uncultured Dysgonomonas sp.: one gene and its partner. Each later gene encodes a partner of the first gene's protein in a complex. Links are inferred from orthologs where the notes say so. Each region holds a gene or a part of one and is shown in the gene's direction. Other genes may lie near its edges.

What was found.
Region 2: the proteins of tsaB (region 1) and tsaD are in contact, whole or in part, in a solved structure (PDB 4WQ4), measured with the Escherichia coli proteins. The link is inferred for uncultured Dysgonomonas sp. from one-to-one orthologs.

What each region holds. Positions count from the first base shown.
Region 1 is NZ_LT599032.1:3,257,422-3,264,542, forward strand. Bases 2,908-5,787 are described here. They hold tsaB (tRNA (adenosine(37)-N6)-threonylcarbamoyltransferase complex dimerization subunit type 1 TsaB), read left to right. Parts: upstream 2,908-3,933; coding sequence 3,934-4,641; downstream 4,642-5,787. Other genes in these bases: rnr (ribonuclease R), read right to left, coding at 2,908-3,743; QZL88_RS13725 (BlaI/MecI/CopY family transcriptional regulator), read left to right, coding at 4,777-5,139; QZL88_RS13730 (M56 family metallopeptidase), read left to right, coding at 5,159-5,787. Outside these bases: QZL88_RS13705 (AIM24 family protein), read right to left, coding at 1-164; QZL88_RS13710 (heparan-alpha-glucosaminide N-acetyltransferase domain-containing protein), read right to left, coding at 302-1,471; more of rnr, read right to left, coding at 1,593-2,907; more of QZL88_RS13730, read left to right, coding at 5,788-6,880; QZL88_RS13735 (energy transducer TonB), read left to right, coding at 7,120-7,121. UniProt on the Escherichia coli protein: Required for the formation of a threonylcarbamoyl group on adenosine at position 37 (t(6)A37) in tRNAs that read codons beginning with adenine.
Region 2 is NZ_LT599032.1:4,511,879-4,518,887, forward strand. What follows is about bases 186-2,953. They hold tsaD (tRNA (adenosine(37)-N6)-threonylcarbamoyltransferase complex transferase subunit TsaD), read left to right. Parts: upstream 186-945; coding sequence 946-1,962; downstream 1,963-2,953. Other genes in these bases: QZL88_RS18570 (DUF2268 domain-containing putative Zn-dependent protease), read right to left, coding at 186-446; QZL88_RS18575 (hypothetical protein), read left to right, coding at 544-891; QZL88_RS18585 (MarR family winged helix-turn-helix transcriptional regulator), read right to left, coding at 1,966-2,415; QZL88_RS18590 (DUF169 domain-containing protein), read right to left, coding at 2,402-2,953. Outside these bases: more of QZL88_RS18570, read right to left, coding at 1-185; more of QZL88_RS18590, read right to left, coding at 2,954-3,121; QZL88_RS18595 (M48 family metallopeptidase), read left to right, coding at 3,277-4,518; QZL88_RS18605 (energy transducer TonB), read left to right, coding at 5,749-6,336; QZL88_RS18610 (hypothetical protein), read left to right, coding at 6,359-7,009.

The sequences.
Region 1 (7,121 bases):
TTTACGTTTCCGGTATATGCAACCATTGCTCCTTTTTTCAACATTACCATTTGGTTGTTGATGTTAAGTTCGAGCATATATGGACTTTCTAATTGGAAAAAGTCATTTTTTGACTCGTCTTGTGCCGTTTCTTCAATGAAAGCCTTAATCGAATACTTGTTCATAGTGTAAAGTTTTAAAAATTAATAAATTAATGGTTTGTTCGTAGTTGTGATTTATTAAAAGTTCTAAAAATAGAGAAATTATCCTAAACATGAAAATAATACTATCCTGTTAGGTCACTTTTTTTGAAATAACTTCATTATATCTTTATATAGATGTTTTTCTTATAAAGGATGTTTCCTACAATCCAGCAGATACCTACAAAAATGAGAGCATATATCAATGCGCCGAAATAGTCTCCCAGATATGGTTGAAGCAGAACGGAATATATATATCCTTTGGCTGAGATATATTCTCCATTGTAAGGGAATACCGCCTGATAAGCCAGTGTACCCATCACTCCGGCCATCACATATATAAAGAGAGGATTAACCCCGAATGATTCGAAAAATACACTCCATTTTCTATGTCCCTTTATATCGATTATCCATATCAATAATGCAAGAAGCAGAGAGGCCAGCCCACATGTTGCTAAAACAAATGTAGGTGTCCATATCTTCTTATTGATAGGACAACCGTAGCTGAGTAGAAATCCTGCAAAAGTGAGTATTGTGCCGACTATAAACAATTGGGATATCCGTTTTTCATTGTCTTTAGTATTCATTATGAGTGCACCGCAACAGAATCCGATGAGGACGTGAGCTATCGCCGGGATGGTGCTTAATAGCCCTTCAGGATCTATAGCCAGTCCCGAATCTTTGTACATGTGATTTACACCCAATATAGCCTGGTCTACTATAGATACAATGCTGTCTTCGCTTTTCTCGAACCCGTTCCCGAAGACAAGTAGCAGAAAATAAGCCAGTAATGTTGTACCTATTATATATGGAATATATTTATGCTTTACAGTAATGGCTATAATGGATGCAGCACCGTAAGTCAACGCCAATCGCTGCATAACCCCTAATGTGCGGAGATGCCCGAAGTCCGTTATAGCCCTGAAAAAGCGTTCCCAGAATCCCAGATTGTCAGGCTCCAGCATGTGGTACGTACGGAATGATAATCCGAGCCATGAAAGACCGAGTCCGATTAAGAATATGACAATCGTTCGTTTAAGAATCTTTAAGAGAGTCGGAGTATTGAACTCGAAATTAAATTTCCGCAAGGAAATATAGGTGGATATTCCCATGATGAACATGAAGAACGGAAATACGAGGTCGGTGGGTGTTAGCCCGTCCCAGGCAACGTGTCTTAGCGGGGCATAGGTATACTCTCCTGATCCGGAATTGTTGACCATTATCATTCCGGCAATTGTGATGCCACGGAGTACATCGAGAGACAATAGTCTTCCTGAAGGTTTTTGTGTCATTTTTTATGTATCTGTTAGAAATAATGTTAACGGTATGCAGAGTACGAAAATAGTCGTTTTAAGTATTTCTGCAAAACAGCACGCCGGTTTTAACATCAAGATGGCGTGCTGTTTTATAAGTTTACTCTTCTACTAGGGCAAAATCCAGTTGTTTACGTTCAAGATTTGCCCGTGCTACTTTTATTTTCAGAGGGTCGCCCAGACTGTAAGTGCGTTTGTTGCGGCGTCCGCGCAAACAATAATTCTTTTCGTCGAATTCATAGAAATCATCGTCCAGATCGCGGATAGGAATCATTCCCTCACATTTATTCTCATTTATTTCGGCATATAGCCCCCATTCTGTAATCCCTGAGATAACAGCGTCAAATACCTGTCCCAGTTTGTCGGACATATATTCCACCTGTTTGTATTTTATAGATGCTCTTTCGGCATTTGCTGCCAGTTGTTCCATTTCCGAACTGTGTTCGCATTTGCTTTCGTAAAGCTGTTTGCTCACACTGCGTCCTCCATCCAGATAGCGGGTAAGCAAACGGTGAACCATCATGTCGGGATAACGGCGGATAGGGGAGGTAAAGTGAGTGTAGTACTCAAATGCCAATCCGTAATGTCCGATGTTTACTGTAGAGTATATCGCTTTGGCCATGGCGCGGATGGCAATGGTAGAGATCAGGTTTTCTTCGGGCTTGCCGCTTACCTCGTCCAGCAGGTGATTAATCGATTTGGATACATTTGTTTTCGACCCATCCACCTTTATTTTATATCCGAAACGGCGGATAAATTCAGAAAGGTTCTCCATCTTTTCCGCATTCGGCAGGTCGTGGATACGATAGACAAATGTTTTTGCATTCTTATTTTTCGGTACATTTCCGACAAATTCGGCAACAGTGCGGTTTGCCAGAAGCATAAATTCTTCGATCAGTTTATTCGAATCCTTGGCATATTTGAAATATACGCTGATTGGTTTTCCTTTTTCGTCTATTTCGAATCTTACTTCATGGCGGTCGAATGCGATTGCTCCGTTGTCGAAACGTTTACCTCTTAACTTTTTAGCAAGGTCGTTCAGTTTCAGTACCTCTTCTTTGTAATCACCTTCGCCGGTCTCTATTATGTCCTGTGCTTCTTCATAAGTGAAGCGCCTGTCGGAATGTATAACTGTGCGGGCAATTCTGCTTTTCTTAATATTTGCATCGTCATCGAGTTCGAATATAGCAGAATAGCATAATTTATCTTCATGCGGACGAAGCGAGCACAGTCCGTTGCTGAGTCTTTCAGGGAGCATAGGGATGGTTCTGTCGACCAGATAGATAGATGTGGCCCGGCTTTCGCCTTCTTTGTCTATAATATCGCCTTCCTGTACATAATGCGTCACATCGGCAATGTGTACTCCGACTTCCCAACGGCCATTTTTTATCTGTTTGATAGATAGTGCGTCATCGAAGTCTTTCGCATCGCGCGGGTCTATTGTGAATGTAAGTGTATTTCTGAAATCTTCACGCTTGGCTATTTCTTCTTCAGTGATTTCATCTGGTATTTTATTCGCAAATGCTTCTATTTTTTCGGGATATTTGTATGGCAGGCCAAATTCAGCTAAGATAGCATTCATTTCCGTATTGTTCTCCCCGGCCTGTCCCAGTATGTCGAGTACTTTTCCTATCGGATTTTTTGCTTTCTGAGGCCATTCCACTATTTCTACCAGTGCTTTGTCCCCGTCTTTACCTCCATTCAGTTTGTCTTTTGGGATAAATATATCATTAGCCAGTATTTTACTGTCCATTACCAGAAAAGCGAATTGCTTCTGAACATCCAGTGTACCTACGAAAGTAATTTGCTTACGTTCCAGTATCTCCAGTACTTCGCCTTCTGCTTCACGTCCTTTGCGTTTAGCCAGTATCTGTATTTTCACACGGTCGCCGTTCATGGCATGTGCAGAGTTGCGTTCGGCTATGAAGATATTGTTGCTTTCGTCTTCCGGTTTGAAAAAGTTCTTCCCGTTACTCCTTCTTTCGAATGTGCCTTCAAGAAAAATTCCGCGATTATTGGATTTATATTTTCCACGTACAGGCTCTACAATGAAGTCATCTTCGAGAAGGTTGTAGATAATATTCGTCACTAGCTGCTTTTCAGCAGGCTTTTTGAACCCGAGTTTTTCGGTGATTTGCTTTGGGCTGAATGATTCTGATGAATTTCTATTGAAAAAGTTTACAATGCTGTTTACTATATCTGCTTTTGTTTTTCTTTTATCAGTTTTGTGAGGAGCTTTGTTCTTACTCATATGTGATTTATTTCATTAATTTCTATTGTCGGGCAAACATTAACGGGTTGAGAATGTTATTACCCCGGTTGTTATACTAAATACCAAATGTACAAAAAAGAATTAAATTGTACATCTGATTCTTTGTGAATGAAATACTTTTGTCAGAATTTATGTAATTTTGTTTTTGAATTAACTGAAATATAAGATTATGCCTTGCATATTAAATATAGAAACAGCTACGGAAGTGTGTTCAGTAGCGGTGTCCAGAGATGGACAAGTGATTTTTCAAAAGGAAGAAACCAAGGGACCTTCCCATGCCGTTTTGTTAGGTACATTTGTAGATGAAGCAGTGAATATGCTTCGCGCTCAAAATTTGCAACCTGATGCCGTGGCGGTTAGTTGTGGCCCCGGTTCATATACAGGGCTTCGTATTGGCGTATCGGAGGCGAAAGGGCTTTGCTTTGGGCTGAATATCCCGTTGATTGCCCTGAATTCTTTAAAAATAATGGCAAACGGCGTATCTAAAATGAAAGATTTGCAGGATTACACGTTGCTTTGCCCGATGATAGATGCCCGCAGAATGGAAGTGTACGATGTATTATTAAACAAAGAATTACAGGAAGTGCGTCCTGTTAGCGCCGATATTATTGACGAAAATTCTTTTACCGATTATCTGGACAAGGGTAGGATTGTTTTCTTTGGTAATGGGGCGGAAAAATGTAAGGCTGTATTGAAAAGTGAAACGGCTTTGTTCTTAGACAATGTCTATCCACGCGCATTGGATATGATTAGCCTGGCTGAGGAAGCCTACGTCGCCGGAGATTTTGAAGATGTAGCTTATTTTGAACCTTTCTATCTGAAAGAATTCGTAGCTACTACTCCTAAGAATAAGGTGTTGGCCGATATGGGTAAGTAACTGCTGATTTTAGGGCATCCAAATAAGTTCTTTCTCTATACTTATTATGTAAAAAATGTCATTAAATATTTTGATGATAAAAAAAAATCCGTATATTTACGAAAAAATAGTAGTTTTACGCCAAACTTGTAAAATATGGAAAAGCTTACTCATCAGGAAGAATCTATAATGCTGCACATCTGGCAGCTTAAAGAGTGTGTAGTAAAAGATATCATAAATGAGATGGATGAACCTAAGCCTCCCTATACGACAGTGGCTTCCGTCGTTCGTAATCTGGAGCAAAAAGGTTATCTGAATTCAAAGAAATATGGCAATGTGTGGGTGTATACTCCGAAAATCAAAGAAGATGAGTATAAGAAGGCATTTATGTCTAATGTAGTAAAAAGTTACTTTGAGAATTCATATAAAGAGCTTGTCTCTTTCTTTGTAAAGGAGGAAAAAATATCCCCAGAGGAATTACAGGAAATAATGAAGATGATAGAAAAGGGCAAAGGTTAATAATCAATACTACGCTACCATGGATCACACAATTTTAATATACCTTGTCAAGGTGTCGGTTGCTCTGGCACTGTTTTACGGACTGTATGTTCTTTGTCTGAAGAGGGACACATTTCTGAAACTGAGGAGAATTTACTTCTTATCAGCCTTATTATTTTCTCTGTTATTCCCTGCCGTTACGATCGAATTGTCTGCTTCCGGTGATACTCCTGTACAGATTCCGACATACTGGTTGTCGGATATTGAAGTCGGGAGCGTAGTTGATGCGGAGGCTTCGACGGAGGCGGCTGTGAGCATGTGGGTTGTTGTTTTAGCTATACTTGCCGCCGTATCGCTTTTTTGTGCAATTAAATTTTTTGTGCAACTATTCAGTTTGGTTAAGTTGAGAATTGCGAATGAGACTGAAAAATTGTCCACTTACCGCATTGTAAAAATGAAAGATAGGCGGGCATCCCCATTTTCTTTCTTCAACTGGATTTTTATCAACTCTGATGCCCATAATCCGGTCGAACTGGCTGAGATAATTGCACATGAACAGGTGCATGTAGATCAGTATCATTCTATCGATGTGGTGCTATCCGAAATCTTATGTATTTGTTTCTGGTGGAACCCGTTTGCATGGTTGTTGAAGAAAGAAATAAAACTGAACCTGGAATATCTGGCAGATAAAGGTGTGCTGGAGTCAGGATTCGATTCGAAAGAATATCAATATATATTATTACAAGTCTCAAATAGAAGTACCGGTATACCACTTATTAATAATTTCAACGTTTCACAACTTAAACAACGCATTATGATGATGAATAAAAAGAAAAGCTCAGTATTTACATCTGTAAAATACCTGCTGGTTGTTCCGGTATGCGCAACATTGCTTTTGGGCAACGCAGTACAGGCAACTACATCTTTAGATAAATTTTCGATAGATGAAATATCCGAAGTGATGGATGGTGATCAGGCGCCTCAAAAGAAAGGGGATGTGTATGTGACAGTAGAGCAGATGCCTTCGTTTCCCGGAGGATTAGATGCTCAACAGCGTTTTATTTCCGGAGGTTTGAAATATCCAGTAGAGGCTCAGACTAAAGGTATTCAGGGAAGAGTGACTGTTCGCTATGTGGTGAAGAGCACCGGCGAAATATCCAATATAGAAGTAATAAGGGGCATTGATCCTTTATTGGATAATGAGGCGATCCGTATTGTGAAATCCATGCCTAAATGGGAACCCGGCAAGCAAGGTGGAAAAGCGGTAGATGTGTACTATACATTACCTATTGTATTCAGGCTTGCGGGTGCTACTAAAAAGGTGGAGTCCGGTGGCGATCCGAATGAAATTGTTGCGGTCGGTTATGGTGCACCACAAGAGAAGAAAGTAGAAGTTGCATCCTTGAAAGAGGGTTCTCCAAACGATAAAATGAAGCCTTTTTTAACCGTAGAACAAATGCCTGCTTTTCCCGGAGGAGAACCGGCTATGCATGAGTATATCAGTAATAACCTGAAATATCCGGAAGATGCTCAAAAGAATGGAATTCAAGGACGTGTGGTAGTCCGCTTCATAGTGAAGAGTACAGGTGAGGTGAGTGATGTTTCAGTTATTCGTGGAATAGACCCGAGTATGGACAAAGAGGCTGCCCGTATGGTTGGCTCCATGCCGAAGTGGACGCCCGGTAAGCAGAACGGGCAGGCTGTGGATGTATATTACACGTTACCTATCGTTTATAAGCTGAACAAAAGTGATAAAAAATAAATAAAGGCTAATCACTAATTACTACTATTCTAAAGAGGCAGACAGCAGTACTTTCTGCCTCTCTTTTTTAATTACTTAGTATAAGTACTTTCAATGTTGCATCCCTTTTTATCTATTATCCACGACTTAAAAGTCATGGTAGATTAAATGGCTGGCAGCAACGCTGCTATGTTTTATTTAATAAAAACTTTATTTGTTGAAGAGAGAAAATAGATAATGTCTGACGAATTATAACTAAAAT
Region 2 (7,009 bases), 1.3 Mb from region 1 along the record:
ACGATGATAGTATTCTCTCTGAAACCCGATACATGCATGGCAAATACAGGGAATTTTTTTTCCGGCAGATTTTGTGATATGAGTGAAGATACATTGGATAACTCTTCTTCGTATGCAGAGATATTATCGAAAGTAGTTAATGCATCTTTGTATATTTGCATCAGTGCAGGATGGGAAAAGTAATCTCTGAGGGTAGGGAAGAAAGTGGCAGGATCACTATTGTCTATGGCTATACGTCCGAAGGCAGGAAGCAGGAGTGGATATTTCTCTTTCAATCCGGATTCTTTTACGGCGTCAGGTTGCTGAAGATAATTGTATACATCTTTGTCGAAACGTAAGATGGTTATTTTTTCTTGTTGCGATAACCCGCTGTTTTTCTTTGTTGTGCCTGAGCATCCAATGAAAGACAGGATGATAAAAGTCAGCAGATATACTCTATTTCTCATTTGTATCCTTTTATGAATTCTTCTTTGCGAAGGTAATTTATATTTCTTAATTTTGTACCACTTTTACAAGCCATATAATTAAAAAACGCACAATATTATGCTTTATTTTAAAGAAGATATCCCAAACAAGGATAATAAACTGATATATATTTATAAGGGTATAACAGTCGTTCAGATGCAGAACGAAGTAGAAATGCTAATGTTATCATTAGGCTATAAACATCTGGGACAGGGATTATTCGAAAAGGGAAGCCGGATGATGCGTTTGTTGTTCGGGGCATTCTGTAAATACTTTAAATTCAGAGTGCGTATAGAGGATTATAACAATGGTGAAGTGAAAGTGACTGTATCGAAAGATACGACAGGATTGTCGGGTGGTGCAATTGGGGCGAATCAGGTGAAAAACGAATTTTACAATTTATCCCGGGCATTCCAAACAATATAATGGAAACGATGTTATAAGTCTTTGGATTTATAATATATAAAATACAATATTTGAATGATAACCATACTAGGCATAGAGTCGTCTTGTGATGATACTGCGGCAGCAGTTATCAGGGACGGTTTACTTCTATCTAATATAATTTCCAGCCAGAAAGTGCATGAGAACTACGGAGGTGTAGTTCCCGAACTGGCATCACGCGCACATCAGCAGAATATAATACCGGTTGTAGACCAGGCATTGAAAAAAGCGGGGGTAAACAAGAACGAACTGACGGCGATAGCTTTCACGCGCGGTCCCGGTCTGATGGGATCCTTGCTGGTAGGTACTTCTTTTGCTAAAGGACTATCTTCCGCGTTGAATATTCCGATGATAGATGTAAATCATCTGCACGCTCATGTGTTGGCTCATTTTATTAAGGAGGATAAAGATGATAACAATCAGCCTCAGTATCCTTTCCTGTGCCTGTTGGTGTCGGGTGGTAATTCACAGATTATCCTTGTCAGATCGTACAAGGAAATGGAGATCATAGGCCAAACAATAGATGACGCAGCTGGTGAAGCTTTCGACAAATGCGCCAAGGTGATGGGGCTGGGATATCCCGGAGGGCCTGTTGTTGACCGCTTGGCTAAAGAGGGTGATGCAGATAAATTTAAATTCAACAAACCTCACATATCGGGTTATGATTATAGTTTCAGTGGTCTGAAAACTTCTTTCCTGTATTTGCTCCGCGATGAATTGAGAAAGGATCCTGACTTTATAGATAAGAATAAAGCTGACCTTTGTGCTTCCCTTCAAAAAACGATTATCGATGTATTGATGGAGCAATTACGTAAAGCGGCCAAAGATCTGGGAATTAAAGAGGTTGCCGTAGCCGGTGGTGTGTCGGCGAACTCGGGACTTCGTGCTGCATTTGAAGATCATGCAAAGCGTTTCGGTTGGAAAATACATATACCTCCGTTTGGCTATACGACGGATAATGCAGCCATGATAGCTATGACAGGCTATTTCAAATATGAAGACAAAGAATTTTGTCCGATGGAGGCAGCGCCGTTTTCGAGAGTGGTAATGTAATAACTACATTTTCTCCGCATCTGATAGATTGTTCTCCACTTTTGCCAACAACTTAAGAAAGATATTTATTTCATCTTCCGATAATCCGTTGGTGAATATTGCCGTAGCTTCTGTCCAGCAGGTAATTACTTCTTGTCTGATGCTCTCGGCGCGAGGCAATAGAAATATGTTATAGCTACGGCTGTCAGTTATGCTTTTTTGCTTGACCACATATTTAGCGGTGCATAATTTGTCTATAATGCGTGTTGTATTAGCAAAATCTTTCTTTGATTTCTTTGTAAGTTCACTAAGAGACAGGCCATCATCGAGCCATAGATAGTATAAGATTACCCATTGCTCAGGGGTGATATCTAATCCTTTTTCACTGATAAGTCTGAATGCCAGTCGCCGGAGTTGGGCGGCAACAGATGCTATCTGGTGATTGATACTGTTTTCGAAATTATATTCCATCATTGATTCGCGCTTTAACTTTGCCCCATGCATGGGTATCTACAAGGCAGGATTCTTCAAATGTATTGTACATCTCTTTCAGGCGGGACATTGGTATTGCAAAACTTAATATATTTGCTTCTACATGAGGACGTACCGATGGGTCGAACAGTCCGAGAAATGACCGTTTGCCGTTTCTTTGATTTTCGGCAACTACCTGTGAAATAGTGGAGCTGCATCCGGAACCAAATGGAGCAGATACCGCATCTGGTTCATTGGTGTCGAATAAAGTCCATGAAATCAATCCTGTTAATACATCAGGCGTGGCGAAGAATATAATACCTTCGATATCGTCTAATATATCCAGATTATCTATTCGTGAAAAATGAAGGTATGCTTTGCCTGTAGGAGAGAAGCCAATATTTTCTACAAACTCTTTGACCATCTCCGGAGTCTTCTTGTATCTTTCTTTTAGTGAGACGAAAGACGGAATCCGTTCTTCCGGAAATTCAGAGAATCCGGTGTAAAACTTGCCACCCATACAACCGATTGTTTCTCTATCCAAACATATTGGTGCGCCTTTACGTACAATATCAAGTGCTTTAAAATAGCACCCATTTACTCTTTGTGGCACAGGTTCGGCTATGTCTGAATACCAGAAAGCTATAGGTAATTCTATATTCTCACCAAATGCATATTGCAGTTTATTTATTAAATCAGTAGATTTCATGATCTTGTAATTTATTTGTTATGACAAATATATTTACATTGTTTGTTATGACAAATAAATTGACGTTGATAATTCTTAGACTTTATATCTTTTATTGATAATTGTAAATTATCACTCATAATTATAAATCTTATCTTTGTAGAAAAAACGTATCTATGTCTCTATACTTAAGCATTATCCTACTTGTAGTTGTCCTCGATTTTGTCTGGACGCAATACTTGGCGTATCGTAACCGTAAGCGGATGAGCCCCGAAATTCCTCCATTACTGGAAGGGATTTACGATAAAGACGAATATGCCAGACAGCAAGCCTATCAAAAGATAAACAGCCGCTTTGGCTTGTATACAAGCCTTTTCTCTTTTATCGTAATGTTACTGGTCCTGTCTTTGGGTATTTTTGGCTGGCTCAACGAGTTGCTGAGACAATTTATAAATAATGAAGTCATTCTTACTCTGGTTTTCTTTGGTATAGTATATATTGTGAACGATATTATCACTTTGCCATTCAGCTATTATGCTACCTTTGTGATTGAAGAACGCTTCGGATTCAATAAATCGACTAAAGCTATTTTCTGGTTCGACCAGTTGAAAGGTTTACTGCTCACAACTGTTCTAGGGGGCATTATACTGGCTCTTCTGGTATGGTTTTATGAAACTCTGGGTACATATGCATGGTTGTACGCCTGGGGGGCAGTAACCGTATTTTCTTTATTTATGACCTTGTTCTATTCCAATATTATAGTGCCTTTATTCAATAAGCAGACTCCGTTGGAAGATGGCGAACTCCGGGATGCAATCGAGGCCTTTTCCCGGGAAGCAGGTTTTTCGATAAAGAATATATACGTAATGGATGCATCTAAACGTTCCAGTAAAGCAAACGCTTATTTTACCGGCTTTGGAGTTAAGAAACGTATCGTATTGTTCGATACATTGATTAATGATCTTAGTACGAGTGAAATAGTCGCTGTACTGGCACACGAAATAGGTCATTATAAAAAGAGGCACACATTGCAGGGTATGTGCATATCCATCTTATATACAGGAATTATTCTTTTCCTGTTATCATGGTTCCTCGATAATGAAGCCATTGCTTTGGCATTGGGAGGGAAAGAGGCTTCCTTTCATTTGGGTCTGATTGCTTTCTCTGTTCTATTTACTCCGGTTTCGATGATTATAGGTCTGTTTTCGAGTATGCACAGCCGTAAGAATGAATATCAGGCAGACGCCTATGCTGCCGGTTTTGGCTTGGCAGATTCATTGATAAGCGGATTGAAGAAGCTATCGGTAAAGTCACTGAGCAATCTGAATCCTGATCCGCTATATGTATTTTTCTATTATTCACATCCGACTTTGCTGCAACGGATGGAGGCATTAATGGAAATTGATGATAAAAAGTAAATTTTTATAAAGTATCATTAAACCTTTTAATTTTATTATATTCATATAATATAAACGGGGCTGAAAAACAGCTATTCATAATCTAAAAAATAATGCCTATGAAACGCTTTTATATAATTATCATTTCGTGCCTGATATTATTGCCTGTAAATATATATGCCCAGGGAGGAAAGAAAGAAAAGGTTAGCAAAGATATTTTCGGTAATACCATTATCGAAGATGAAGACGGAAGTAAAACAACAATAAAGAAAGATATTTTCGGAAATACTGTGATAGAAGATAATAAGGGCAATAAGAAGACTATCAAAAAGGATATTTTTGGAAATACTGTGATAGAAGATAACAAGGGAAATAAAGAAACGATCAAAGAAGATATTCATGGGAATACTGTAATCGAAGATAACAAAGGGAATAAGAAAAGAGTAAAAGAGGATATTTTCGGGAATACTATCATTGAAGACAATAAAGGAAATAAAACGACCATACGAGAGAATATTTTCGGTGATAAAGTAATAGAAGATAATAAGGGGTATAAGAAAACTATCAAAAAGGATGTATTCGGAAATACTATCATTGAAGATAATAAAGGAAATAAAACAACTATCGAAGAGGATGTCTTTGGCGATAAAGTGATCGAAGACAACAAAGGGAACAAAACGAAAATAGGAAAAGATATCTTCTATAACATGATTGTTGAAACGAACCGGAGAAAAGTAAAAATAGGCCGTGATATATTTGGTTATCTTCAATATGAAGAGAATAATAGAAGGAAGGCATATCTGAAAAAAGATATTTTCGATGCCTGGATTTTTACGGATGATAATAATAATGAAATAAAGTATTCCATGGAGTTTTGGGAAGATATTCAGCGTGATTTCAGAGGTGATGAAGAAGAGACCTTTTTCTGGCTGATGGATATGTGCCATGGATTGACGGACTACAAAGAAGAATATAAAGTTGATATTTTCGGACATCTTCAATTCAGCAACAACAAGAATGAACGGGCGTCACTGTCTAAAAATATTTTTGATGAGATGGTTTATGAAGACACCAAAGGGAGTAAAATGATATATCCGCAGAATTTTTGGAATAAGATGCGCAAACATAGTTCGGATAAAAAAATATTTATGGATCTTATACAACGCTATCTGTTCGAATAGGGAAATTTATTTATGGAATTTCAGTATTTTCATACTCTATTTAATATCAGAATGAAAAACACGATTGAGTATGAGAATGTATTTCACTTTTCCTCTATTTTTGTCTTTTTATTTGTGCATATATTCCCAACAGAATAAAGAAGTCAGACCATTTTACGTGAAAAATGATACACTCATAGAGAATCGGTTACTTTTGGATTCAAAGCAATTAAACGAAATAAATATTGAGGAATTCACGGAACCACCAATCTTTATAAGTACAGAAATACTCCCTCAATTTGTAGGCGGAGATAGTGTGATGGAGGCATTCTTTAATAAGAATATCCGGTATCCCCGTACAGTAACCAAAGGGGAAGTGCAGGGTTTTGTTATTGCAAGGTTTGTTGTATTAAAAGATGGCAAAATTGATCCACGAAATATAAAAATAATAACATCTCTTTCGCATGATTGCGACAACGAGGTTGTGCGTCTACTACACAAGATGCCTTCTTGGATGCCTGGAAGACAAGGAGGATTTCCAGTCCCTTTTTATCAGACTATAGGCGTTTATCTGGGAAAGAAAAAACTTAAGACAGTAAGGCGTTTGGTGCCAGGCGAAATTAATGTGGATGAATGCAAATGGAACGGTTATCACGAAATTATAGAAAAACGATATTAATAATAGCCAAAACCTTTATACCATGTTGAAAAAACTACATCTTACCTGTTTTGCTTTTGTTTTATTATTTCCTCTTTTTGCTCAGGAACCACAGACTATTCATGTGATGGTGGCTTTGTGCGATAATAAATATCAGGGCATAGTGAAAGTACCGAAAGGAATAGGTAACGGGCAAGATCCGAATTCGAATCTGTACTGGGGATGCGGATATGGCATTCGTACTTATTTCAGAAAAAGTTCTGACTGGAAGGAGGTGAGGCGGCTAAAGGCTGACGATATCCGTCTCGAACGTATTGTCTTCAAACATAAAACGAAAGATTACTACCTTATCGCCGATGCTTATGACGGACAATACATAAAGAACTGTACAGAAGATTTCCTCAGCTCATGTTCAGGGAGTAAGAAGGATACTGTAATGATCGGGAAAACGGTTGTCGGACTCAATGGGAATGCTAAACTACTCGCTTATATAGGGCATAACGGGTTAATGGATTTTTCGTTGGCAAATACTTATAGCACTGTAGATGGTAAAACGCGTGATGCGATAATCCTTGCTTGCTATAGTAAGCGGTATTTTACACCGTATCTGCGTTCAGCTAAAGCCAATCCATTGCTTTGGTCTACCCATCTGATGAGCCCCGAAGCATACACATTACATGATGCAATCGCTACA